DNA from 3 places in the Streptomyces sp. NPDC041968 genome. Region 2 is predicted to be linked to each of the others. Evidence: riboswitches for the same ligand, from Rfam matches in the RefSeq annotation. Region 2 holds a riboswitch; each other region holds the start of a gene.

Region 1 (7,709 bases), on a different contig from region 2:
AGATAGACCTCCAGCAGCTCCTTGAGGCCCAGGGTGAGGGGCTGGCCGTCCACCAGGGCGACGTTGTTGATGCCGAAGGACTCCTCCATCGGCGTCAGCTTGTAGAGCTGCTCCAGGACCGCCTCGGGCACGAAGCCGTTCTTGATCTCGATGACCAGGCGCAGCCCGTGCTCGCGGTCGGTGAGGTCCTTGACGTCCGCGATGCCCTGGAGCTTCTTCGAGCCCACCAGGTCCTTGATCTTGGCGATGACCTTCTCGGGGCCGACCGCGAAGGGCAGCTCGGTGACGACCAGGCCCTTGCGGCGGGCCGTCACGGTCTCCACGGACACCGTCGCGCGGATCTTGAACGTGCCGCGGCCCGTCTCGTAGGCGTCCCGGATGCCGGGCAGGCCGACGATCCGGCCGCCGGTCGGCAGGTCGGGGCCCGGCACGTGCTTCATCAGGGCTTCGAGGTCGGCGTTCGGGTACCGGATCAGGTGCCGGGCGGCCGCGATCACCTCGCGCAGGTTGTGCGGCGGCATGTTCGTGGCCATGCCGACCGCGATGCCGGAGGCGCCGTTGACCAGCAGGTTCGGGAAGGCGGCGGGCAGCGCCACCGGCTCCTGCTCCTGGCCGTCGTAGTTGGGACCGAAGTCGACGGTGGCCTCGTCGATGGACTCCGTCATGAGGCTGGTCGCCTCGGCCATCCGGCACTCGGTGTACCGCATGGCGGCCGGCGGGTCGTCGTTGCCCAGCGAGCCGAAGTTGCCGTGGCCGTCCACCAGGGGCACGCGCATGGAGAAGGACTGGGCCATGCGCACCAGGGCGTCGTAGATGGACGCGTCGCCGTGGGGGTGCAGCTTGCCCATGACCTCGCCGACGACACGGGCGCACTTCACGTAGCCGCGCTCGGGCCGCAGACCCATCTCGTTCATCTGGTACACGATGCGGCGGTGCACCGGCTTGAGGCCGTCGCGGGCGTCCGGGAGCGCACGGGAGTAGATGACCGAGTACGCGTACTCGAGGAAGGAGCCCTGCATCTCGTCGACGACGTCGATGTCGAGGATCCTCTCCTCGTACGCGTCGTCGGGCGGCGGGGTCTTCGTGCTACGGCGGGCCATCGCTGCCGGCTCCTTGCTGAAGCGTGAACGGTGATCTGACGCGGTCCATTGTGGACCGCGGCACTGACAGCGACCGACCAGGACCCGTCACGGGCTGCCCGGCCCGGCGCTGCCCGCAGGGTACGCCCTCGCCCCCGTCGGACCGCCAACCCCGTTCTCGCTCTCGGCGTAGGAGGTGCGGGAACTTCACCGGTGGCCCGCACGCTTGCATACAGTGGCGGGACCGGCGGAATTCCGCAGTTCCGCCCCATGACTCCACCAAGATTCCGCGAGCGAAGGGACGTACATGCCCATGGGTCACACGGCCACAGCCCAGGCAGACTCCGGCGGCCTGACAGCGACCGAGCACCGCCTGGCCAACGGCCTGCGCGTGGTGCTCTCCGAGGACCACCTGACCCCGGTCGCGGCGGTGTGCCTCTGGTACGACGTCGGCTCGCGCCACGAGGTCAAGGGGCGCACCGGCCTGGCTCACCTCTTCGAGCACCTGATGTTCCAGGGCTCCGCCCAGGTCAAGGGCAACGGTCACTTCGAACTGGTGCAGGGCGCCGGTGGCTCGCTCAACGGCACCACCAGTTTCGAGCGCACCAACTACTTCGAGACCATGCCCGCCCACCAGCTGGAGCTCGCCCTCTGGCTGGAGGCCGACCGCATGGGCTCGCTGCTCGCCGCCCTCGACGAGGAGTCGATGGAGAACCAGCGGGACGTCGTCAAGAACGAGCGCCGCCAGCGCTACGACAACGTCCCCTACGGCACCGCGTTCGAGAAGCTGACCGCCCTCGCCTACCCGGAGGGCCACCCCTACCACCACACGCCGATCGGCTCGATGGCCGACCTGGACGCGGCGACCCTGGAGGACGCGCGCGCGTTCTTCCGCACCTACTACGCGCCGAACAACGCGGTGCTGTCGGTCGTCGGCGACATCGACCCCGAGCAGACCCTCGCCTGGGTCGAGAAGTACTTCGGCTCCATCGCCTCGCACGACGGCAAGCAGCCGCCCCGGGACGGTTCGCTGCCCGACGTCATGGGCGGGGAGCTGCGCGAGGTCGTCGAGGAGGAGGTCCCGGCCCGCGCCCTGATGGCGGCCTACCGCCTGCCGGAGGACGGCACGCGCGCGTGCGACGCAGCCGACCTGGCCCTCACCGTCCTGGGCGGCGGCGAGTCGTCCCGGCTGTACAACCGGCTGGTGCGCCGCGACCGCACGGCCGTCGCCGCCGGCTTCGGTCTGCTGCGGCTCGCGGGAGCGCCCTCCCTGGGGTGGCTGGACGTGAAGACGTCCGGTGACGTGGAGGTGCCGGTCATCGAGACCGCCATCGACGAGGAACTCGCCCGGTTCGCCCAGGAGGGCCCGACCGCCGAGGAGATGGAGCGCGCCCAGGCCCAGCTGGAGCGCGAGTGGCTGGACCGCCTGGGCACGGTCGCGGGCCGCGCCGACGAACTGTGCCGCTACGCGGTCCTGTTCGGCGACCCGCAGCTCGCCCTCACCGCCGTGCAGCGGGTGCTCGAGGTCACGGCGGAAGAGGTCCAAAAGGTCGCCAAGGCCCGCCTGCGCCCCGACAACCGCGCGGTGCTCGTCTACGAGCCCACCGCTCCCGCCGACGTGAACGACGCCACCGACGAGAACGAGGAGGCGGCCAAGTGACCGAGCTCGCCACCATGGAATTCCACCAGCAGCCGCAGGCCGGCGAGCCCAGGCCGTGGGCGTTCCCGGCACCGGAGCGCGGCAGCCTCGACAACGGCCTGACCGTGCTGCGCTGCCACCGCCCCGGCCAGCAGGTCGTCGCCGTCGAGGTGCTGCTCGACGCGCCCCTGGACGCCGAGCCCACCGGTCTCGACGGCGTCGCCACCATCATGGCGCGGGCCTTCTCGGAGGGCACCGACAAGCACTCCGCCGAGGACTTCGCCGCCGAGCTGGAGCGCTGCGGGGCCACCCTCGACGCGCACGCCGACCACCCCGGCGTCCGGCTGAGCCTGGAGGTGCCCGTCTCGCGCCTCGCCAAGGCCCTCGGCCTGGTCGCCGACGCCCTGAGGGCGCCCGCGTTCGCGGACGGCGAGGTCGAACGGCTGGTCCGCAACCGCCTCGACGAGATCCCGCACGAGCTGGCCAACCCCGCCCGCCGGGCCGCCAAGGAGCTCTCCAAGGAGCTGTTCCCGGCCGGGACGCGCATGTCGCGCCCCCGCCAGGGCACCGAGGAGACCGTCGCGAGCATCGACTCCGCCGCCGTACGCGCCTTCTACGAGAAGCACGTCCGGCCCGCCACGGCCACCGCCGTGGTCGTCGGAGACCTCACCGGCGTGGACCTCGACGCGCTGCTCGGCGAGACGCTGGGCGCGTGGACCGGCTCCGCCGCGGAGCCCCGTCCCGTGCCGTCGGTGACCGCCGACGACCGGGGCCGGGTCGTCATCGTGGACCGCCCCGGCGCCGTCCAGACGCAGCTGCTCATCGGCCGCACCGGCTCCGACCGGCACGACCGCGTGTGGCCCGCCCAGGTGCTCGGCACCTACTGCCTCGGCGGCACCCTCACCTCGCGTCTGGACCGCGTCCTGCGCGAGGAGAAGGGCTACACCTACGGAGTCCGGGCGTTCGGGCAGGTCCTGCGCTCCGCGCCCGACGGGACCGGCGCCGCCATGCTGGCCATCAGCGGCTCCGTCGACACCCCCAACACCGGCCCGGCCCTGGAGGACCTGTGGACGGTGCTGCGCAAGCTCGCCGAGGGCGGGCTCACCGACGCCGAGCGTGACGTCGCCGTGCAGAACCTGGTGGGCGTGGCGCCGCTGAAGTACGAGACGGCGGCCGCCGTCGCGAGCACATTGGCCGACCAGGTCGAGCAGCACCTGCCCGACGACTACCAGGCGACGCTCTACCGCCAACTCGCCGCCACGGGCACCGTGGAGGCCACGGCGGCGGTCGTGAACGCCTTCCCGGTGGACCGTCTGGTGACGGTCCTCGTCGGCGACGCGGCACAGATCAAGGAGCCGGTCGAGGCGCTCGGCATCGGTGAAGTCACCGTGGTGGCGGCCGAGTAGCGGTACGCGCTGGGGCCCTGGTGACCGGAGTGTCGCCAGGGCCGCCGTTTGTCCGAATTGAGGGAGAGGCTGCCTGTCTGCGCTGTGGCATGCGCTACAAAAAGCCGGTTGCGTTTGAGGATTGAAGACAACCGCGTTTAGCGTCTTCCGGGCTGTTCGTCAGGCAGTGCGCCGCACCCGCGGCACCGGACAGTCATCGCCGAGTCCCCGTACGGCGCGAGCCAGGGGAGCCGGGGACCCACCGTAGTCCCTGGGGTGAATCGGACGCCCGCGCGTGCCGCGAGGGGGCCCGTAGGAGACCTTCCACCTCCGAACCCGTCAGCTAACCCGGTAGGCGAGAGGGAAGGAAAGGACCAGCCTCCACATGGCGTTCACGCGCGCCGTCGGCAAGCACCGCCGTCCCGGCCGGATGCACCGCACCACCGCCCGCGCGGCGGGTGTCGCGGCCCTCGCCACCACCGGCGTCGTCGGCACCCTCGCGGCTCCGGCGCTCGCCGCCGAGCCCCAGGCGGAGCAGAGCGGGCTCACCCCGGTCATCAGCATCGGCGACTCCCTGGCCGACGAGATCGACGCCCAGGCCGCCGCGCAGAAGCAGGCCGCCCTGGACGCCGCCGCCCGTGAGGCGGCGCAGGAGGCCGCGCGCGAGCGGGCCGCCGAGGCCGCCGAGGAGGCGCGCGAGGCCAAGGAGCGCGCCGCGCGGGAGGCGGAGCGCAAGCGCCTCAACACCTTCGTCACGCCGATCACCGCCTCCTACGTCTCCACCGCGTACCAGGCCGGCAGTTCCCTGTGGTCCTCCGGCAGCCACACCGGCATCGACTTCCACGCCTCCACCGGCACCTCCGTGCACGCGGTCGGCGTCGGCACCGTCGTCGAGGCCGGCTGGGGCGGGGCGTACGGCAACCAGGTCGTGCTCAAGATGCACGACGGCACGTACACGCAGTACGGCCACCTGTCGTCCATCGGTGTCTCGGTGGGCCAGTCGGTCGACGCGGGACAGCAGATCGGCCTCTCCGGCGCCACCGGCAACGTCACCGGACCGCACCTGCACTTCGAGGCCCGTACGAGCCCCGAGTACGGCTCTGACATGGACCCCGTCGCCTACCTGCGCTCCCACGGCGTGAACGTCTGACGACGGAGTGAACGTCTGACGACGGACGAACGGCACGCGAAAGCCCCGGCTCCCCGAGCCGGGGCTTTCGCATTTCCGGGGTGTTCCCGACGTGGCCGTTGTCCAAAAAGTGTCCATGAAATCCACATCGCCGTCGGAATTCCCGCCGCATTGGCCTAGAGTCGCTGAACACGCGTCAATCGTCGACGTTTCCCGGGGATGAAGGCGGAGGTCGGGCATGCGCATTCCGGCGCATTCGGTGTGCACGGCGATCCGGGACGACATCGTCTCCGGTGTCCACGGGCGCGGCAGCCGCCTCACCGAGGAACTCCTGGCCCGCCGCTACGGTGTCTCCCGCGTCCCGGTCCGTGAGGCACTGCGCACGCTGGAGGCGGAGGGGTTCGTGGTGACCCGGCGGCACGCGGGCGCGTGCGTCGCGGAGCCGACCGAGCGGGAGGCGGCGGACCTGCTGGAGACGCGTACGCTCCTCGAACCCCTCGGCGCGTCCCGGGCCGCCCGGCGCCGTACCGAGGCGCATCTCAAGGTCCTGCGCGGGCTGGTGCGGCTGGGACAGGAGCGTGCCAGGCAGGGGAGCGGCGACGATCTGCGCTCGCTCGACGGATGGTTCCACGAGACCCTCGCCCAGGCCGTCGGCAGCCCGTCCCTGACGGCGTTGCTGACCCAGCTGCGCCACAAGATCGCCTGGCTGTACGCCGTGGAGGCCGCGGCCGACCCGGTGGGGTGCTGGGCGGAGCACGGCGCGATCGTCGACGCGGTGGCCCGGGGCGACGGCGAGCGCGCACGGGCTCTCATGACGCTGCACGCCGAACGATCGGCGCCGGCGCACCGCCTGCGCTTCGCCGCCGGAGGCGAGGCGGCGGACCGTGTGAGGAACCCGCAACGTGCCGTAAACATCTCGGGTCTGCGTTATTAACAGGAGCGCCGTATACAAAGACAGGGGAATTCGAGGGGTTCATTTCTGCTGCCCGTAAAAGCGAATTCACCCCCCAGGAGTGGTGCAAGATAAAGGCCCGCCCGGGATTCCGGGCGGGCCTTTATCGGCGGTACTGCCGTCGGTCAGACGGTCTCGGGAAGCTCTTCGAGACCCTCGGCGACCAGCTTCGCCAGTCGCTCCAGGGCGGCGTCCGCGCCCTCGGCGTCGGAGGCGAGCACGATCTCCTCGCCGCCCTGGGCGCCGAGGCCGAGGACGGCCAGCATGGAGGCCGCGTTGACGGGGGAGCCGTCGGCCTTGGCGATCGTGACCGGGACGCCTGTGGCCGTGGCGGCTCGGACGAAGATGGAGGCGGGGCGGGCGTGGAGACCCTCGGCCCAGCCGACGTTGACGCGGCGCTCAGCCATGTGATGCTGCCCTTCAGGTGTTCAGGGGTCTGATGTTGTCTAGACCACTCTTGTCTAGACCAGTTTCCCACATCGTGAAGCGTCCCGGGACGGCTGTGCGCAGCCCCGCGTGGTCGTCGGACCGCGGCCTCGGCCCGACCTTCCGTCCCCACAGACTGCCTCGCGCCGTTGTCGTACGCGAGCCGTACTCTGGGGCCCATGCAGACCTCGTCGGACCGGCACGAGTACCCCGCCCACTGGGAAGCCGACGTGGTGCTGCGCGACGGCGGCACCGCGCGCGTCCGCCCCATCACCGTTGATGACGCCGAGCGCCTGGTCAGCTTCTACGAGCAGGTCTCCGACGAGTCGAAGTACTACCGCTTCTTCGCGCCGTACCCTCGCCTGTCCGCCAAGGACGTCCACCGCTTCACGCACCACGACTTCGTGGACCGGGTGGGACTCGCGGCCACCATCGGCGGCGAGTTCATCGCCACCGTACGCTACGACCGGATCGGCGCCGGCGGAACACCCGCTTCCGCACCGGCGGACGAGGCGGAGGTCGCCTTCCTCGTCCAGGACGCCCACCAGGGGCGCGGCGTGGCCTCCGCGCTGCTGGAGCACATCGCCGCCGTCGCCCGCGAGCGGGGCATCCGCCGCTTCGCCGCCGAGGTGCTGCCCGCCAACACCAAGATGATCAAGGTGTTCAGGGACGCCGGGTACACCCAGCAGCGCAGCTTCGAGGACGGCGTGGTCCGTCTGGAGTTCGACCTCGAACCGACCGACCGCTCGCTCGCCGTGCAGTACGCGCGCGAGCACCGCGCGGAGGCGCGTTCCGTCCAGCGGCTGCTGCAACCCGGCTCCGTGGCGGTCGTCGGCGCCGGCCGCACCCCGGGCGGCGTCGGGCGCAGCGTGCTCGGCAACATCCGCGACGCGGGCTACACCGGCCGGCTGTACGCCGTGAACAAGGCTCTCCCCGAGGGCCAGGACGCACTCGACGGGGTACCGGCCCGTCGCTCGGTGCGTGACATCGACGGGCCCGTCGACCTCGCCGTCGTCACCGTGCCCGCCGAGCACGTCCCCGACGTCGTCACCGAGTGCGGTGAGCACGGCGTCCAAGGCCTGGTGGTGGTCTCCGCCGG
Region 2 (7,709 bases):
GGCCCGCACCTACCGGGACGCGATCAGGGAGGTCGAGGGGTGACCGGCCACCCGCCCCACCCCGGCCGGCCGTCCCACCCCGGCCACCGTGCCCCCGGTGCCGCCGAAGGCCCCGCCCCCGAGCTGTTCACCTGGGAGTTCGCGAGCGACCCCTACCCCGCGTACGCCTGGCTGCGCGAGCATTCCCCCGTGCACCGGACACGGCTGCCCAGCGGCGTGGAGGCCTGGCTGGTCACCCGGTACGCCGACGCCAAGCAGGCCCTCGCCGACCCGCGGCTGTCCAAGAACCCGGCGCACCACGACGAGCCCGCGCACGCCAAGGGCAAGACCGGCATCCCGGGGGAGCGCAAGGCCGACCTGATGACCCATCTGCTGAACATCGACCCGCCGGACCACACCCGGCTGCGCCGACTGGTCAGCAAGGCGTTCACCCCGCGCCGGGTGGCGGAGTTCGCGCCCCGCGTGCAGGAGCTCGCCGACGGGCTCATCGACCGGTTCGCCGCCACCGGCAGCGCCGACCTCATCCACGAGTTCGCCTTCCCGCTTCCCATCTACGCCATCTGCGACCTGCTCGGCGTACCCCGCGAGGACCAGGACGACTTCCGCGACTGGGCGGGCATGATGATCCGCCACGGCGGGGGGCCGCGGGGCGGGGTGGCGCGGTCGGTGAAGAAGATGCGGGGCTACCTCGCCGAGCTCATCCACCGCAAGCGCGCGGCGCTGACACCCGAGCCCGAACCCGGTGAGGACCTCATCTCCGGCCTCATCCGCGCCTCCGACCACGGCGAGCACCTCACCGAGAACGAGGCCGCGGCCATGGCCTTCATCCTGCTCTTCGCGGGATTCGAGACCACCGTGAACCTGGTGGGCAACGGCACGTACGCCCTGCTCACGCACCCGGAGCAGCGGGCCCGTCTCCAGTCGTCCCTGGCCGACGGCGAACGCGCCCTGCTGGAGACCGGGGTGGAGGAACTGCTGCGGTACGACGGCCCGGTGGAGCTGGCCACGTGGCGCTTCGCCACCCGGCCGCTCACCATCGGCGGGCAGGACATCGCGGCGGGCGACCCCGTCCTCGTCGTCCTCGCCGCCGCCGACCGGGACCCGGAGCGGTTCACGGACCCGGACACCCTGGACCTCTCCCGCCGGGACAGTCAGCACCTCGGGTACGGCCACGGCATCCACTACTGCCTGGGCGCCCCGCTCGCCCGGCTGGAGGGGCAGACCGCGCTCGCCACGCTCCTGACCCGCCTGCCGGACCTGAGCCTGGCCGCCGACCCGGCCGAACTGCGCTGGCGCGGCGGGCTCATCATGCGAGGTCTGCGCACCCTGCCCGTGTCGTTCACACCGGTCGCGCCGAAGAACGGGAGCGTTGCGTCGCCTTCGCAAAAGTGACACGCGCTCAACTTTGTGATCTTCACGTGATCTGCGCGGCATGAACTTGTGACAAGCGATCATCTGCCTATACGTTCACGGATCAACGTGGCCCCCAGTCTCACGGCCGCGCGATCCCCGCTGTCTCGTGAAAGGTCGTCGCATGCTCTCCGGGAACGGTCGTCACCGCCGCCCCCGCCAGGCACCCGCCCTGGTCGTCGCCGCCGGAGTGACGGGCTCCGCCATCGCGATCCCGCTTCTCGGCGCCACCGGCGCGCACGCGGCCGACGGGGCGAACTGGGACCGGGTCGCCGAGTGCGAGACCGGCGGCGCCTGGAGCCAGAGCAGCGGCAACGGCTACTACGGCGGGCTGCAGCTGTCCCAGGACGTCTGGGAGCAGTACGGCGGCCTGGAGTACGCGTCGAGCGCCGATCAGGCCAGCCGCTCCCAGCAGATAAGAATCGCCGAGAAGTTGCGTGCGGACCAGGGCATCGCCGCCTGGCCGACCTGTGGTCTGCTCGCGGGCCTGGGCAACGACTCGGGTTCGCCGGCCGGCGGTACGGGTGCGGCGGAGGAGGGTTCGGCGCAGGGGTCGGACGATGCGGGGACGCCGACGGCGCCCCGGTCGACCGCGGCGTCCGGTACCGGGTCGTCCGGCTCGTCCGACGAGTCCGAGCGGGCCTCCGGGGTCTCGCCTTCGTCCCCGCCCCCGGCCGCGCCTGACTCCCCGTCGGCCGAACCGGACGAAACGGCCAAGGCCGACACAACGCCCGGAACCAGCCCCTCCGCGACTGCCGACCCGCAGGAGTCCGACAGGTCGTCCACAGCCACCACCAAGGATGACGAAACGGACAAGGCGGGCCAGCGTGCGGGCTCTTCGGCCCTCACCGACACCGCGGGGTCCGGCGCCGGCAAGCACCGCGGCGACCGCGCCGAGGAGGGCCGCGGGTCCGACGCGTCGGGGCGGCACGCCTCGCGCGGTGAGGGTGAGGCGCGAGAGGTCGTCGACGGCTCGTACACCGTCCGTTCCGGCGACAGTCTCTGGGGCATCGCCGACTCCCTTGAGCTCGACGGCGGGTGGCGCTCGCTGTACGTCGGCAACGAGGAGGTCGTCGGCGCCGACCCGGACCACATCCTGCCCGGTCAGACGCTCACGGTCGGGTGCGAATCGGGCCAAAAGTAGGGGGAGTTCACGTCACGGTTCGGGGCCTATGTCCGATTTGGATCACGTGAGACATAGCTCTCAGAAGCCGTGATCGTCTTTGAAAATCCGGCGAGCGCGTGTCTACGGTCATGGTCGCTCGCCATCGCGGGCCCCGGCTGCCGCAACGCCGAATCCTGCCAGCGGCCGTCCGGGAACAGTCGTCGCGTCAAGCGCCGCAGGCAGGAGCGGGGGACCCAAGGTAAGTGCCGCACCGGGCAGTCGAGCCGGAGCGGCTAGGGGTGGAGCCGAGTTCCGCGAGGAACCCGGCCGGGCAACTCAACCGGCCCGAACCCGACAGCTCACCTCGCAGGCGTCGGTGAGGGGATCAACCATGCTGTTTTCCGGCAAGGGCAAGCACCGTCGCCCGTCCAAGGCCACCCGAGTCATCGCCGTCGCCGGTGTCACCGGTGCCGCCGTCGCCGCCCCGCTGATGGCGGCCGGCAACGCCTCCGCCGCCACCGCCTCCGAGTGGGACGCCGTCGCCCAGTGCGAGTCCGGCGGCAACTGGTCCATCAACACCGGCAACGGTTACTACGGCGGTCTGCAGTTCTCCGCCTCCACCTGGGCCGGCTACGGCGGTACGCAGTACGCCGCGACCGCCGACCAGGCGAGCAAGTCGCAGCAGATCGAGATCGCCGAGAAGGTGCTCGCGGGCCAGGGCAAGGGTGCCTGGCCGGTCTGCGGCACCGGCCTGTCGGGCGCCGCGTACACCGGTGGCGGCTCCACCGAGAGCCAGGACAGCGGTTCCGCGCAGGGCTCCGGCAGCTCCGAGAGCCAGAGCAGCGGCTCCACCGCCGACCGCTCCACCGAGCAGAAGGCCTCCCGCTCCGAGGAGCGCCCGGCCGCCGAGAAGCCGGCCGAGAAGAAGACCGTCACCACCCCGACCGGCAAGAAGGTCGAGAAGGGCGACGGCGAGTACAAGGTCGTCAAGGGCGACACCCTCAGCTCGATCGCCGAGGAGCACGACGTCAAGGGCGGCTGGGCGAAGCTGTTCAAGCTGAACGACGACATCGTCGACGAGGCCGACCTGATCTACCCGGGCCAGCAGCTGCACCTGAAGTAAGCGGCCCCGCCTGCTCCCGTCCCGGCGCGTGTTCCCCCGTACGCGCCGGGACGGGTTTTTCACGCCCCCGTCCCGCCCGCACCGCCCTCCCCGGGACCGCGGGTGTTTCCGGAAACGTCTTTGTTCCGTTCGGAAACAATTTACTCTCGGTTCTGTCCAGCGGGTGGGCGATCGGCTGGCCGATCGCCCGGAGCCGGTTAGGCTCGGTCCCGCAGAGCCGCTGCGGTCCTGTGGACCCGCGCGTCACACCGAAGCGTCACATTGAAGAAGGAGATGCTCGTGCCGTCCATCGACGTCGTCGTAGCCCGGGAAATCCTGGACTCCCGAGGCAACCCCACGGTCGAGGTCGAGGTCGGCCTCGACGACGGCAGCACGGGTCGTGCCGCCGTTCCCTCCGGCGCCTCCACCGGCGCCTTCGAGGCCATCGAACTCCGTGACGGCGACCCGGCCCGTTACCTGGGCAAGGGCGTCGAGAAGGCCGTCCTGGCCGTCATCGAGCAGATCGGCCCGGAGCTGGTCGGCTACGACGCCACCGAGCAGCGCCTGATCGACCAGGCCATGTTCGACCTGGACGCCACCGACAACAAGGGCTCGCTGGGCGCCAACGCCATCCTCGGCGTCTCCCTCGCCGTCGCCCACGCCGCGTCCGAGGCCAGCGACCTGCCGCTCTTCCGCTACCTGGGCGGCCCCAACGCGCACCTGCTGCCGGTGCCGATGATGAACATCCTGAACGGCGGCTCGCACGCCGACTCCAACGTGGACATCCAGGAGTTCATGATCGCCCCGATCGGCGCGGAGTCCTTCTCCGAGGCCCTGCGCTGGGGCGCCGAGGTCTACCACACGCTGAAGAAGGTCCTGAAGAACAAGGGCCTGGCCACCGGCCTCGGCGACGAGGGCGGCTTCGCCCCGAACCTCGGCTCCAACCGCGAGGCCCTCGACCTGATCCTCGAGGCGATCAAGGAGGCCGGCTACACCCCCGGCGAGCAGATCGCCCTGGCGCTCGACGTCGCCGCGTCCGAGTTCTACAAGGACGGCTCCTACGCCTTCGAGGGCAAGAACCGCACCGCCGCCGAGATGACCGAGTACTACGCCGAGCTGGTCGAGGCGTACCCGCTGGTCTCCATCGAGGACCCGCTGTTCGAGGACGACTGGGACGGCTGGAACACCATCACCGCCCAGCTCGGCGACAAGGTGCAGCTCGTCGGCGACGACCTGTTCGTCACCAACCCGGAGCGCCTGGCCCGCGGCATCGAGGAGAACTCGGCCAACGCCCTGCTCGTCAAGGTGAACCAGATCGGCTCGCTGACCGAGACCCTGGACGCCGTCGAGCTGGCCCAGCGCAACGGCTTCAAGTGCATGATGTCCCACCGCTCCGGCGAGACCGAGGACGTCACCATCGCCGACCTGGCCGTCGCCACCAACTGCGGCCAGATCAAGACCGGTGCCCCGGCCCGCTCCGAGCGCGTCGCCAAGTACAACCAGCTGCTGCGCATCGAGGAGATCCTCGACGACGCCGCGGTGTACGCCGGCCGCAGCGCGTTCCCCCGCTTCAAGGGCTGACCCGCCCCGTAAGAGGCGGCGTCGTACGTACGTCCCCGTACTCGGTCCCGTACCGTGTGCGGGGACGTACGCACGTAGGGCGACGCACGAGGGTGCAGGGGAGGCGGGGACATGGCGGTGAAGGACCGGGACCGTTTCTCCACCGCGACCAGGATCCGGATCATCGGGGAGCAGACCGCGGCCCGGGTCTACCGTTCGCAGACCAAGCGCCAGGCCCGCCGCTCCCGGCTGACCGGCCGGGCCGCGCTGCTCGCGATGGTGCTCTGCTCGCTGGTCGTGGCGCTCGCCTATCCGATACGGCAGTACGTCGCCCAGCGGGCGGAGGTCGCCGATCTCCAGCGGGAGCAGCGCGAGACCCGGAGCCGGGTCGAGGAGCTGCGCGACCTCAAGGCGCGCTGGCAGGACGACGCCTACGCCGAGCAGCAGGTCCGGCTGCGGCTGCACTACGTGATGCCGGGGGAGACGGGGTTCGTCGTCGTCGACCCGGACGCCGCCAAGCAGGCCCGCGCCGAGGCCGGTGCCGCCGACCGCCCCTGGTACCGCAACGTCTGGGACGGGATCGACAAGGCCGACGCCGCCGCAAGCCGGCCGTGAACCGACCGCGCCGGCCGTGACTCAACAGGAAGACCAGCAGAAGACAGTCATGCAGACTCCCCCGCCGACCACCCCGCGCACCGAGCCCACCGACGCGGACGTGGCGGCCTTCAAGCAGCAGCTCGGGCGTCCTCCGCGCGGTTTGCGCGCCATCGCGCACCGCTGCCCCTGCGGCCAGCCGGACGTCGTGGAGACGGCACCGCGGCTGCCCGACGGCACGCCCTTCCCCACGCTGTACTACCTGACGTGCCCGCGGGCGGCCTCCGCGATCGGCACGCTGGAGGCGAACGGCGTGATGAAGGAGATGACCGAGCGCCTCGCCACCGACCCCGAGCTGGCCGCCGCCTACCGGGCCGCGCACGAGGACTACATCCGGCGCCGCGACGAGATCGAGGAGCTGACCGGGTTCCCGAGCGCGGGCGGCATGCCCGACCGGGTCAAGTGCCTGCACGTGCTGGTCGGCCACTCCCTCGCGGCCGGGCCGGGCGTGAACCCGCTGGGCGACGAGGCCATCGCGATGCTGCCCGAGTGGTGGCGCAAGGGGCCGTGCGTGACGGTCGACGGGACCTGTGGGGAGGACGACAAGTGACCCGTGTCGCCGCCATCGACTGCGGTACGAACTCCATCCGGCTGCTGGTCGCCGACGTCGACCCGGCGACCGGTGAGCTGACCGACCTGGACCGCCGCATGACCATCGTGCGGCTCGGTCAGGGCGTCGACCGCACCGGGCGGCTGGCGTCCGAGGCGCTGGAGCGGACCTTCGCCGCGTGCCGCGAGTACGCCGGGGTGATCAAGGAGCACGGCGCGGAGCGGCTGCGCTTCGTGGCGACCTCCGCCTCCCGGGACGCGGAGAACCGGGACGACTTCGTGCGCGGCGTGCTGGACATCCTCGGCGTGGAGCCGGAGGTCATCACGGGGGACCAGGAGGCGGAGTTCTCCTTCACCGGCGCCACCCGGGAGCTGGCCGGCCGCGACCACCTCGACAGGCCCTACCTGGTCGTGGACATCGGCGGCGGCTCGACCGAGTTCGTCGTCGGCGACGACCGTGTGCGTGCCGCCCGTTCCGTGGACGTCGGCTGCGTCCGGATGACCGAGCGGCACCTGGTCCACGACGGCACGGTGACCGACCCGCCGACCGAGGCGCAGGTCGCGGCGATGCGGGCGGACATCGAGGCGGCCCTGGACCTCGCCGAGGAGACGGTGCCGCTGCGCGAGGCGCGCACGCTGGTGGGGCTGGCCGGTTCGGTGACGACGCTCTCCGCCATCGCGCAGGAGCTGCCCGAGTACGACTCCGCCGCCATCCACCACTCCCGGGTCTCCCGGGACCGGGTCGGGGAGATCACCGCGTGGCTGCTGCGCTCCACCCACGCCGAGCGCGCGGCGGTCCCGTCCATGCATCCGGGCCGCGTCGACGTCATCGGAGCGGGTGCGCTCGTCCTTCTGGCGATCATGGAGCGGACGGGCGCGCGGGAGGTCGTCGTGAGCGAGCACGACATCCTCGACGGCATCGCGTGGTCGGTGGCGTAGGGGGTCCGTGCTCGCTCCCTGAGCAGGACGGACGACGATTGAGCGGTCGCCGGGGGGCCTCGCGGGCCTCTCGGCGACGTGGTGTCGGGAAAGTTCGTGAAGTTCTTCACAAGGAATTGGGCCCGGTCGGACGGCGAAAGCGCGTCGGTTGACCCTTTTGGGGGTTCAACAGCCCTTTGAACGCGTTCAGGACCGTGTGTGCGAGGGGTGCCGTCGGGTCGCCGGGAGGGGGTGGTCCACCGTCCCCTCAGGTGCGGACGGGCAGCTCACGCGGCATTGACAACGGGGTGCACTACACGCTGGTTCCTTCCCCCGCCATGATCTCCGTCACGTGGGCGGCGGATGGTAGCACAGCCTTCACCGAAGCTTGTGAAGGGGCGCACGAACGAC
Region 3 (7,709 bases), on a different contig from region 2:
CCGGCCCCGGTCTCAGCACGGGGCCCTCGTCACCGAGGTCCAGTTCGGCGACCTGCACCGGCCCGATGCTCAGGAACTCCGCGATCTCCCGCCGGGTCTCCTGCCGCGCACGCCGTGCACCGGCCATGCGCCCACCCCCTCGTGGTTGCCCTTGGTCATGACCGGCGCAGCCGGGCCGCGCCCCTGAGCGTCCGTACCGCCAGCGAGGCCAGCCGGGGACGGTCGCGCACGAAGCCGTGCGCGCGGCGGGCCGGTTCGCGGCCGAGCCGGTGCAGCGCGGCGCCCGCCCCCGGGCGCGTGGCGGCGCCCTCGTACACGGGCATTCCACCGGTCCTGAGCGCGTCCTTGTACTCCGCCGCACCCCGGCCCAGGTCCAGCAGGCCGATCCCCCCGGCGGCGGCCGCCTCGGCCATGCGCAGATGCAGGACCAGCCCCGGCGAGTACTTGGCGAAGGACGGGTCGTAGGCCGGGAACCAGCACGCCAGGACCGTCGCCGAACGCAGCCCGAAGTGGGCGGCGACCGGCCGGCCGCCGGCGTAGAGCACGGACAGCGTGCCCGTGCACTCCGGTGCCCGGGTCTCGGCCAGCCGGGCCACGAGCCGGGTGATCCACTCCCGCGCGAACCGGTCCCGGCGCCCCGTCCTGCGGTACTGCGCCGACTTCCACGCCACCAGCGTGCGCAGGGCGGCCGGCTCGCGCTCGTCGAACACGAAGCGCACCTCCCCGGCCTGGCGGCCGAGCCTGCGCTCCTTGGCGAGCGTGGTCTTCAGGAACTTCGGCGACCGGACGCGCAGCGCGCTCTCGTACGCCTCGTACCCCTGCGCCACGTCGACGACGTACGTGGTGTGTTCCTCCGCCGCGAACGGGACGAACAACGCCTGGTCCGCCTCCAGGTTGTCGAAGGCCAGGCTCGACAGGGAACAGGCCCTGAGCAGCCGGCGGGTGTCCGGGACGAGTCCCTCGCGCAGCACCGCGCCCTGGCAGTCCGAGACCCCGAGCCCGATCGCCCGGCCCTGACCCAGCGCGCCGCGCTCGTGCGGCAGGAAACCGGCCGCCTCGCCGCCCTCGTACACCACGGCCACCCGCGCCCGCGGCCGTACCCGGCCCACGACGTCGGTGAACTCCGGCTCCATGAAGGGACTGCGGGGCGCCGCCGACTTGGCGCGCAGCTCGCGCCAGTGCTCCCGTTCCCCCTCGCCCAGCTCCTCCGGCCTGAGCACGCGCACACGTCCGCCGTTCAACCCGACCCCCCGATCAAGTCCCCCTGGACAACAGGAAGGTACCCCCCGGGGGGCCCGGCCGGTAGGCGGCGGGCCATCTTGTTGCCAATCGGTGCACAGGCCTTGAACCGGCCTTAGGGGAGATGTGCCAGGTTCCGGACACGAACGTGCGTCCTCGCGCGTACTTGCGCCCTACTCGTGCGCACTCGTGCCGTACTCGCGCGTCCTCGTTCGGATGCGATCGCGGGTGAGTCGGACAGGTCCGGTGTCCGTATTCTCTGATCATGGACCGCACCGCGTATTCACTCGTCGCCACCGACCTCGACGGCACGCTGCTCCGCGGCGACGACACCGTCTCCGACCGGTCGCTGGCCGCGCTGGCACGGGTGGCCGAGGCGGGTGCGCGACACCTGGTGGTGACCGGCCGGCCGGCCCCCCGGGTCCGGTCCCTGCTCGACCGTCTCGGCTGCACGGGGCTCGCGGTGTGCGGACAGGGCGCGCAGGTGTACGACGCCGGCGCGCACCGGATGCTGTGGTCGGTCACCCTGGACCGGGAGCTGGCCGAGACCGCGCTCGGCAAGATCGAGGCCGAGGTCGGCCAGGTGCACGCCGCCGTCGACCAGGACGGCGTGGACGGCCTCACGCTCATCGAGCCGGGGTACCTCATGCCCCATCCGACGCTGCCCGCGGTACGGGTCGAGCGGCGCGACGAACTGTGGGAGGCGCCGATCAGCAAGGTGCTGCTGCGCCATCCCGACCTCGGCGACGACGAGTTGGCGGCGACGGCGCGCGCGGTGGTCGGCTCCCTCGCCACGGTCACGATGTCCGGGCCCGGGACGGTGGAGCTCCAGCCGTGCGGCATCACCAAGGCGACCGGCCTGGCGCTGGCCGCCGAGCACCTCGGGCAGAGCCGGCGGCGGACGATCGCCTTCGGCGACATGCCCAACGACATCCCGATGTTCCACTGGGCCGCCCGCGGTGTCGCCATGGCCGACGCCCATCCCGAACTCAGGGCGGTGGCGGACGAGGTCACCCTCACGAACGAGGACGACGGCGTGGCCGTCGTCCTCGAGCGGATCTTCGGTACCTCCTAGCGCGGCCGCCGCCGCGGGGGGCACCCCCATGTGCGAGTCAGTACGACTCAGTACGACTCGGTACGACGCAGTACGGCTCAGTACGCGCCGAAGACGTTGTCCATCGAGCCGTACCGGTCGGCCGCGTAGTTGCAGGCCGCGGTGATGTTGGCGACCGGGTCGTACGGGTCCCAGGAGGTGCCGGGCACGTGGTACGCCTGGAAGGTCGGGTCGATCACCTGGAGCAGGCCCTTGGACGGAGTGCCGTTGATGGCGTTGATGTCCCAGTTGTTGATCGCGAGCGGGTTGCCGGAGGACTCCCGCATGATGTTGCGGTGGATGCCCTCGTAGGAGCCGGGAATGCCGTGCTGCGCCATGACGTCGAGCGACTCGCGGATCCAGCCGTCGAGCGTGTTCGGGTACGTGGTCGCGGCGGTGGCGGCGGCCGGGGCGGCGGCCGGGGTGGCGGCGGACGCGCCGGTGGCGCCGATGAGCGGCAGGGCGAGCACGGCGGCGCCGGTGCCGGCGACGGCGAGCTTGCGGGCGATGCGGGCGGTCCGGGCGTGACGGTTCTGACCGTTGGCAGACATGCTTGAGTCCCTCTCCTTACGCCTGCGAGGTGAGCTGTCGGGTTCGGGCGGGGAGGTGCCCGGCCGCGCCCTGACGGGTACGGCTTCACCCCGAGCCGCTCCGGTGGTGACCGGTGCGGCGACTTACCTGGGTCCCCCGCTCCTGCCTGCGAGTTTGTTGGTGGATGACTGTGCGTTCGGGCGGTGGCAGGATTCGGCGTCCGCCCGACAGGCCGGGAACGTATGCGAGAGCACATGTCCGGAACAAGTGCAGGAATCACCCAACACTCCTGTTGACCTTGATCTGGGGTGTTTGGGGTGCTTGATCCTTTGCGTCTGCCAAGCCTCAACTGGCTTGCGGGGCAAAGGGAGGACACAGTCGGCGACGCGGTTGCTCACAGGGGGGACGGAGTGAGCCAACTCACGGGGCTCAACAAGAGCGGCAAATCGGGCATTAATCCCAACTGTGCGCCAACCGGCCGCGGGTGGGGAGTGCGGTGCGGAACGGCTCGCCGGTTCTGCCACCCCTCGGACGGCGCCGGCCGTCGCGCGCTCCCCTGTGGGGGCCGCCCTCAGGGCCCCGTCCCGTCCGGTGTTCCCGTGCACTGTGCGGGCATCCGTTCGGCACGGGAGGGGGTGTGCCGAGTGGGTGACGTTCTCGGAGTGCGGGCCGTTGGGAGGGGTGATGGGATCTTCCGTGGCGGCTCCCGGTCCGCTCGTGCTCCGGGCCGCGTCCCTCCAGCGATGTCGATCAATATCTGCTCATATCGCCTGATCAAAAACTTGCCGCGCATGATCCGATACCGACCGGCCTGTAACGGTGGGCGCTAGCGGTGATCGAAACGTGACCGGATACGCTGACTTGAGTGGTGGCAGCGACCTATCGACAAACCAGGTAATCGCCAGTAGACACCAGCAGACAGGAGACCCCTCGTGACCGTCGTCGGGCCGTTCGGGCTGAGCGTGCGGGACCAGGCTCTGGAAGCCGATGTCCAGGCCGGATTGGTTGCTGTCGAGGAAGGGTTGCTCGAGGCAACCAAGAGCGAGGTGCCCTTCATCACGGAGGCCGCCCAGCACCTGGTGCGGGCGGGAGGCAAACGGTTCCGCCCGTTGCTGGTGATGCTCGCGTCCCAGTTCGGCGACCCCTACGCCCCCGGCATCGTGCCCTCGGCGGTCGTCGTGGAGCTGACCCACCTCGCCACGCTGTACCACGACGACGTGATGGACGAGGCCGCCGTACGGCGCGGTGTGCCCAGCGCGAACACCCGCTGGGACAACTCGGTCGCGGTCCTCACCGGCGACTTCCTGTTCGCCCGCGCCTCCCAGATCCTCGCCGACCTCGGCCCCGAGGCGGTCCGCGTGCAGGCCCTGGCCTTCGAGCGGCTGGTGACCGGCCAGATCCTGGAGACGGCGGGCCCGCAGGACGGCCGGGACCCGGTCGACCACTACCTGGACGTGCTGGGCGGCAAGACGGGATCGCTGGTGGCCGTCTCCTGCCGGTTCGGCGCGATGATGTCCGGCGCCGACGAGACGGTCGTGGACGTCCTGACCCAGTACGGCGAGCGGCTCGGGGTCGCCTTCCAGCTCGCGGACGACGTCCTGGACATCGCCTCCGACTCCCACGAGTCGGGCAAGACGCCCGGCACCGACCTGCGGGAGGGCATTCCGACCCTCCCGGTGCTGCGGCTGCGCGAGCGGGCGGCCCGGCTGGGGCTGGCCGAGGACGTCGCCCTGTGCGAGCTGCTGGACTCCGACCTGAGCGACGACGCCCGGCACGCGGAGGCACTGCGCCTGCTGCGCGCCCACCCCGCGCTGGAGCAGGCGCGCCGGGACACCGTCCGGTACGCCGAGGAGGCCCGGGCGGCGCTGGCCCCGCTCAAGGAGTGCGACGCGAAGACCGCGCTGGTGGAGCTGTGCGAGGCCGTGGTGCACCGGGCCGGCTGAGCCTCGCCGGCCGGGTCGGCGCCGTCACGCGTGCCGGTGCCGGTATCGCTGCCCGGTAGGGGCCGCCCGTGAGGGCCGGTCGGCAGCGGGATGGCGGCGCACCCGCTTCCGCGGGGGCGCGTGCACCGGACGGTGCACCCCACCCCTACGGGCCGGGGGAGTCGCCGCCCCTGCGTCTCATCCCGCAGGAGTACGCGGAGTTGAGCCCGCGGTCTGACGCTTCCGCCCGGCGTATTTGGTCAGATGGTCACTACGGAAAACACCAATCCTCACCGATTCGGGTGAGAATGGCGGCTCACGGGTGAGAGAACGAGTGCGAGGTCGCGAGACAGCCGCCGCCGACGACGGAGGTAGGGCACACATGGCACCGATCGATTCCGACGACAACACGACCGCCGCCGGGGAGGGCGAGGAGACGCGCGCCGGACGGCGAAAGGCCGCGCGGTACGTCGTCCCGGTCGCGGTGATGGGAGTGGCGGCCGCGACGATCGGCCTCGTCCCCGCGCTCGCCGACTCCGGGGACCCCGACCTCCCGAAGATCACGGCGGAGCAACTGCTGCAGAAGATCGCCGAGTCGGACGTCGAGCAGCTGTCCGGCACCGTCAGGATCAGCACGGATCTGGGCCTGCCGGACCTCGGCGGCCTGGAGAGCGGCCTGCTGTCCGGGATGTCGGGTGGCCCCGGCGCCGGGGCCGACGGCGACGAGGACGGCTCCGCCGCCGACCCGTCGGCCAAGCTCACCGGGCTGGTCTCCGGCACCCACACGCTGCGGGTCGCCGCCGACGGCCCCGACCGGCAGAAGCTGTCCCTGCTGGAGAACGCCGCCGAGTACAGCCTGATCCACGACGGCAAGGACGTCTGGGGCTACGACAGCGCGTCCAACGAGGTCTTCCACTCCACCGCCCCCGACACCGCCGGCCAGCGGGAGAAGGAGGTGCCGGTCACCCCGAAGGACTTCGCCGACCAGGCACTCAAGGCGGTCGACGACACCACCTCGGTGACCGTGGACGGCACCGCGCAGGTGGCCGGCCGGGATGCCTACCGGCTGGTGATCAAGCCCAAGCAGTCCGGGTCCACCGTCGGTGCCGTCACCGTCGCGGTGGACGCCGGGACCGGTATGCCGCTCAAGTTCACGCTGACCCCGGCGAGCGGCGGCGCCGCCGTCGTGGACGCGGGCTTCACCCAGGTCGATTTCGCGAAGCCGGACGCGTCGACGTTCGACTTCACCCCGCCCAAGGGCGCGAAGGTCACCGAGGGTGACGAGGCGGCCGGGGCGCCGGAGCGGGGACACCGGGCCGGGGGCGGTCTCGCGGAGGGGGCGGACGGCCTGGAGGTCCTCGGGGAGGGCTGGAACGCGATCGCCACCTTCGACACCGGCGGCCAGGGCCTGCCCACGGCTGCCGCGGGCGGTGGCCTCGGCGGCTTCCTGGGCTCCTTCGGCGACCAGGTCAAGGGCGACTTCGGTACCGGCACGGTCTTCAAGACCCGCCTGGTCAACGCCCTGATCACGGACGACGGCCAGGTCTACGCCGGTGCCGTCACCAAGGACGCGCTGGTCAAGGCGGCCGACGCCGCGAAGTAGCGGCACCGCCGTCCCCGTACGACAGGAGAGGGAGCCGATGGCCCGACCGGCCGCCGCGCAGCCGGAGCGCCCGGACCGGGGGAGCGTGGAGGACGCCGTCATCGCCACCCGCGCGCTCACCAAGCGCTACGGCGGCGGACACCTCGCCGTCGACGGTCTGGACCTGACCGTCCCGGCGGGCAGCGTCTTCGGCTTCCTCGGCCCCAACGGCTCCGGCAAGACCACCACCATCCGGATGCTGATGGGGCTGATCGAGCCGACCTCGGGGACGGCGCGCGTGCTGGGCCGGCCCGTGCCGCGCGCCGCCCGCACCGTGCTGCCCCAGGTCGGGGCCCTCATCGAGGGCCCGGCCCTGTACGGCTTCCTCTCCGGCCGCGACAACCTGCTGCGCTACGACGCCGCCGACCCGACCGCCGACCCGCGCACCCGGCGCGAGCGCGTCGCCGCGGCGCTGGACCGGGTCGGCCTCGCGGCCGCCGCCGGCAAGAAGGCGAAGGCGTACTCGCTCGGCATGAAGCAGCGGCTCGGGCTCGCCGCGGCGCTGCTCCAGCCGCGCCGCCTGCTCGTCCTGGACGAACCGACCAACGGGCTCGACCCCCAGGGCATGCGCGAGATCCGTGCCCTCGTGCGCGAACTGGCCTCCGACGGCACCACCGTCTTCCTCTCCTCCCACCTGCTGGACGAGATCGAGCAGGTGTGCACGCACGCCGCCGTGATGGCCCAGGGGCGGCTGATCACCCAGGGCCCGGTCGCCGACCTGGCGGCGGGGGCACGCGGCCGGCTGGTGGTGACCACCCCGGACGCGGGGGAGGCCGCGCGGGTGCTGAAGGAGCAGGGGGCCGCGGACGTGCTGATCGCCGAGGACCGGGTGAGTGCGGAGCCACCCCCCGACGGCGACCTCGCCGATCTGAACGCGGCGCTGGTGTCGGCCGGGGTCCGCGTCCGGGGCTTCGCGGTGGAGCGGGCCTCGCTGGAGGACGCGTTCGTGGCGCTCACCGGGGAGGGTTTCGATGTCGCGGGCTGAGGCGCCGAGTGCGGTGCGTGCACCGAGCCCGCTGTGGACCTTCGGGCTGCTGAGCAGCGAGCTGGGGATCACCTTCCGGCGCTGGCGCACCCTCGCCCTGCTGGGCGTGCTGGCCGCCGTGCCGGTCCTGGTCGGCATCGCCGTGAAGATCGAGACGAGTGACGGCGCGTCCTTCGGCGGCGGCGGAGGCGGTGGCGGCGGTCAGGGGCCGGCCTTCATCTCGCAGATCAGCAACAACGGTCTCTTCCTGGTCTTCACCGCGCTCGCCGCGACCCTCCCGTTCTTCCTGCCGATGGC

Evidence for each region. A riboswitch is a leader RNA that binds a small molecule or an ion and turns the genes downstream of it on or off. The one in region 2 is predicted to bind cyclic di-AMP.
Region 1: it holds a riboswitch for cyclic di-AMP, as region 2 does, so the genes downstream of both, ACZ6EG_RS30260 (M23 family metallopeptidase) here and ACZ6EG_RS28380 (transglycosylase family protein) in region 2, are expected to answer to the same signal.
Region 3: it holds a riboswitch for cyclic di-AMP, as region 2 does, so the genes downstream of both, ACZ6EG_RS15090 (transglycosylase SLT domain-containing protein) here and ACZ6EG_RS28380 (transglycosylase family protein) in region 2, are expected to answer to the same signal.

Annotation. Positions count from the first base shown of each region.
Region 1 is NZ_JBVJCB010000015.1:79,616-87,324, reverse strand. Features, by position in the region: gene ACZ6EG_RS30275 (DNA gyrase/topoisomerase IV subunit A) at 1-1,100, opposite strand, end outside; gene ACZ6EG_RS30270 (M16 family metallopeptidase) at 1,387-2,739, shown strand; gene ACZ6EG_RS30265 (M16 family metallopeptidase) at 2,736-4,124, shown strand; cyclic di-AMP (ydaO/yuaA leader) riboswitch at 4,312-4,476, shown strand; gene ACZ6EG_RS30260 (M23 family metallopeptidase) at 4,489-5,253, shown strand; gene ACZ6EG_RS30255 (GntR family transcriptional regulator) at 5,471-6,166, shown strand; gene ACZ6EG_RS30250 (HPr family phosphocarrier protein) at 6,310-6,591, opposite strand; gene ACZ6EG_RS30245 (bifunctional acetate--CoA ligase family protein/GNAT family N-acetyltransferase) at 6,790-7,709, shown strand, end outside.
Region 2 is NZ_JBVJCB010000013.1:84,214-91,922, reverse strand. Features, by position in the region: gene ACZ6EG_RS28395 (nucleoside triphosphate pyrophosphohydrolase) at 1-43, shown strand, start outside; gene ACZ6EG_RS28390 (cytochrome P450 family protein) at 40-1,392, shown strand; gene ACZ6EG_RS28385 (transglycosylase family protein) at 1,535-2,554, shown strand; cyclic di-AMP (ydaO/yuaA leader) riboswitch at 2,737-2,903, shown strand; gene ACZ6EG_RS28380 (transglycosylase family protein) at 2,907-3,638, shown strand; gene eno (phosphopyruvate hydratase) at 3,918-5,198, shown strand; gene ACZ6EG_RS28370 (FtsB family cell division protein) at 5,310-5,792, shown strand; gene ACZ6EG_RS28365 (DUF501 domain-containing protein) at 5,842-6,381, shown strand; gene ACZ6EG_RS28360 (Ppx/GppA phosphatase family protein) at 6,378-7,319, shown strand.
Region 3 is NZ_JBVJCB010000005.1:301,463-309,171, reverse strand. Features, by position in the region: gene ACZ6EG_RS15105 (glycosyltransferase family 2 protein) at 1-127, opposite strand, end outside; gene ACZ6EG_RS15100 (GNAT family N-acetyltransferase) at 156-1,220, opposite strand; gene ACZ6EG_RS15095 (HAD family hydrolase) at 1,505-2,314, shown strand; gene ACZ6EG_RS15090 (transglycosylase SLT domain-containing protein) at 2,392-2,883, opposite strand; cyclic di-AMP (ydaO/yuaA leader) riboswitch at 2,889-3,056, opposite strand; gene ACZ6EG_RS15085 (polyprenyl synthetase family protein) at 3,796-4,806, shown strand; gene ACZ6EG_RS15080 (LolA family protein) at 5,168-6,388, shown strand; gene ACZ6EG_RS15075 (ABC transporter ATP-binding protein) at 6,426-7,412, shown strand; gene ACZ6EG_RS15070 (ABC transporter permease) at 7,399-7,709, shown strand, end outside.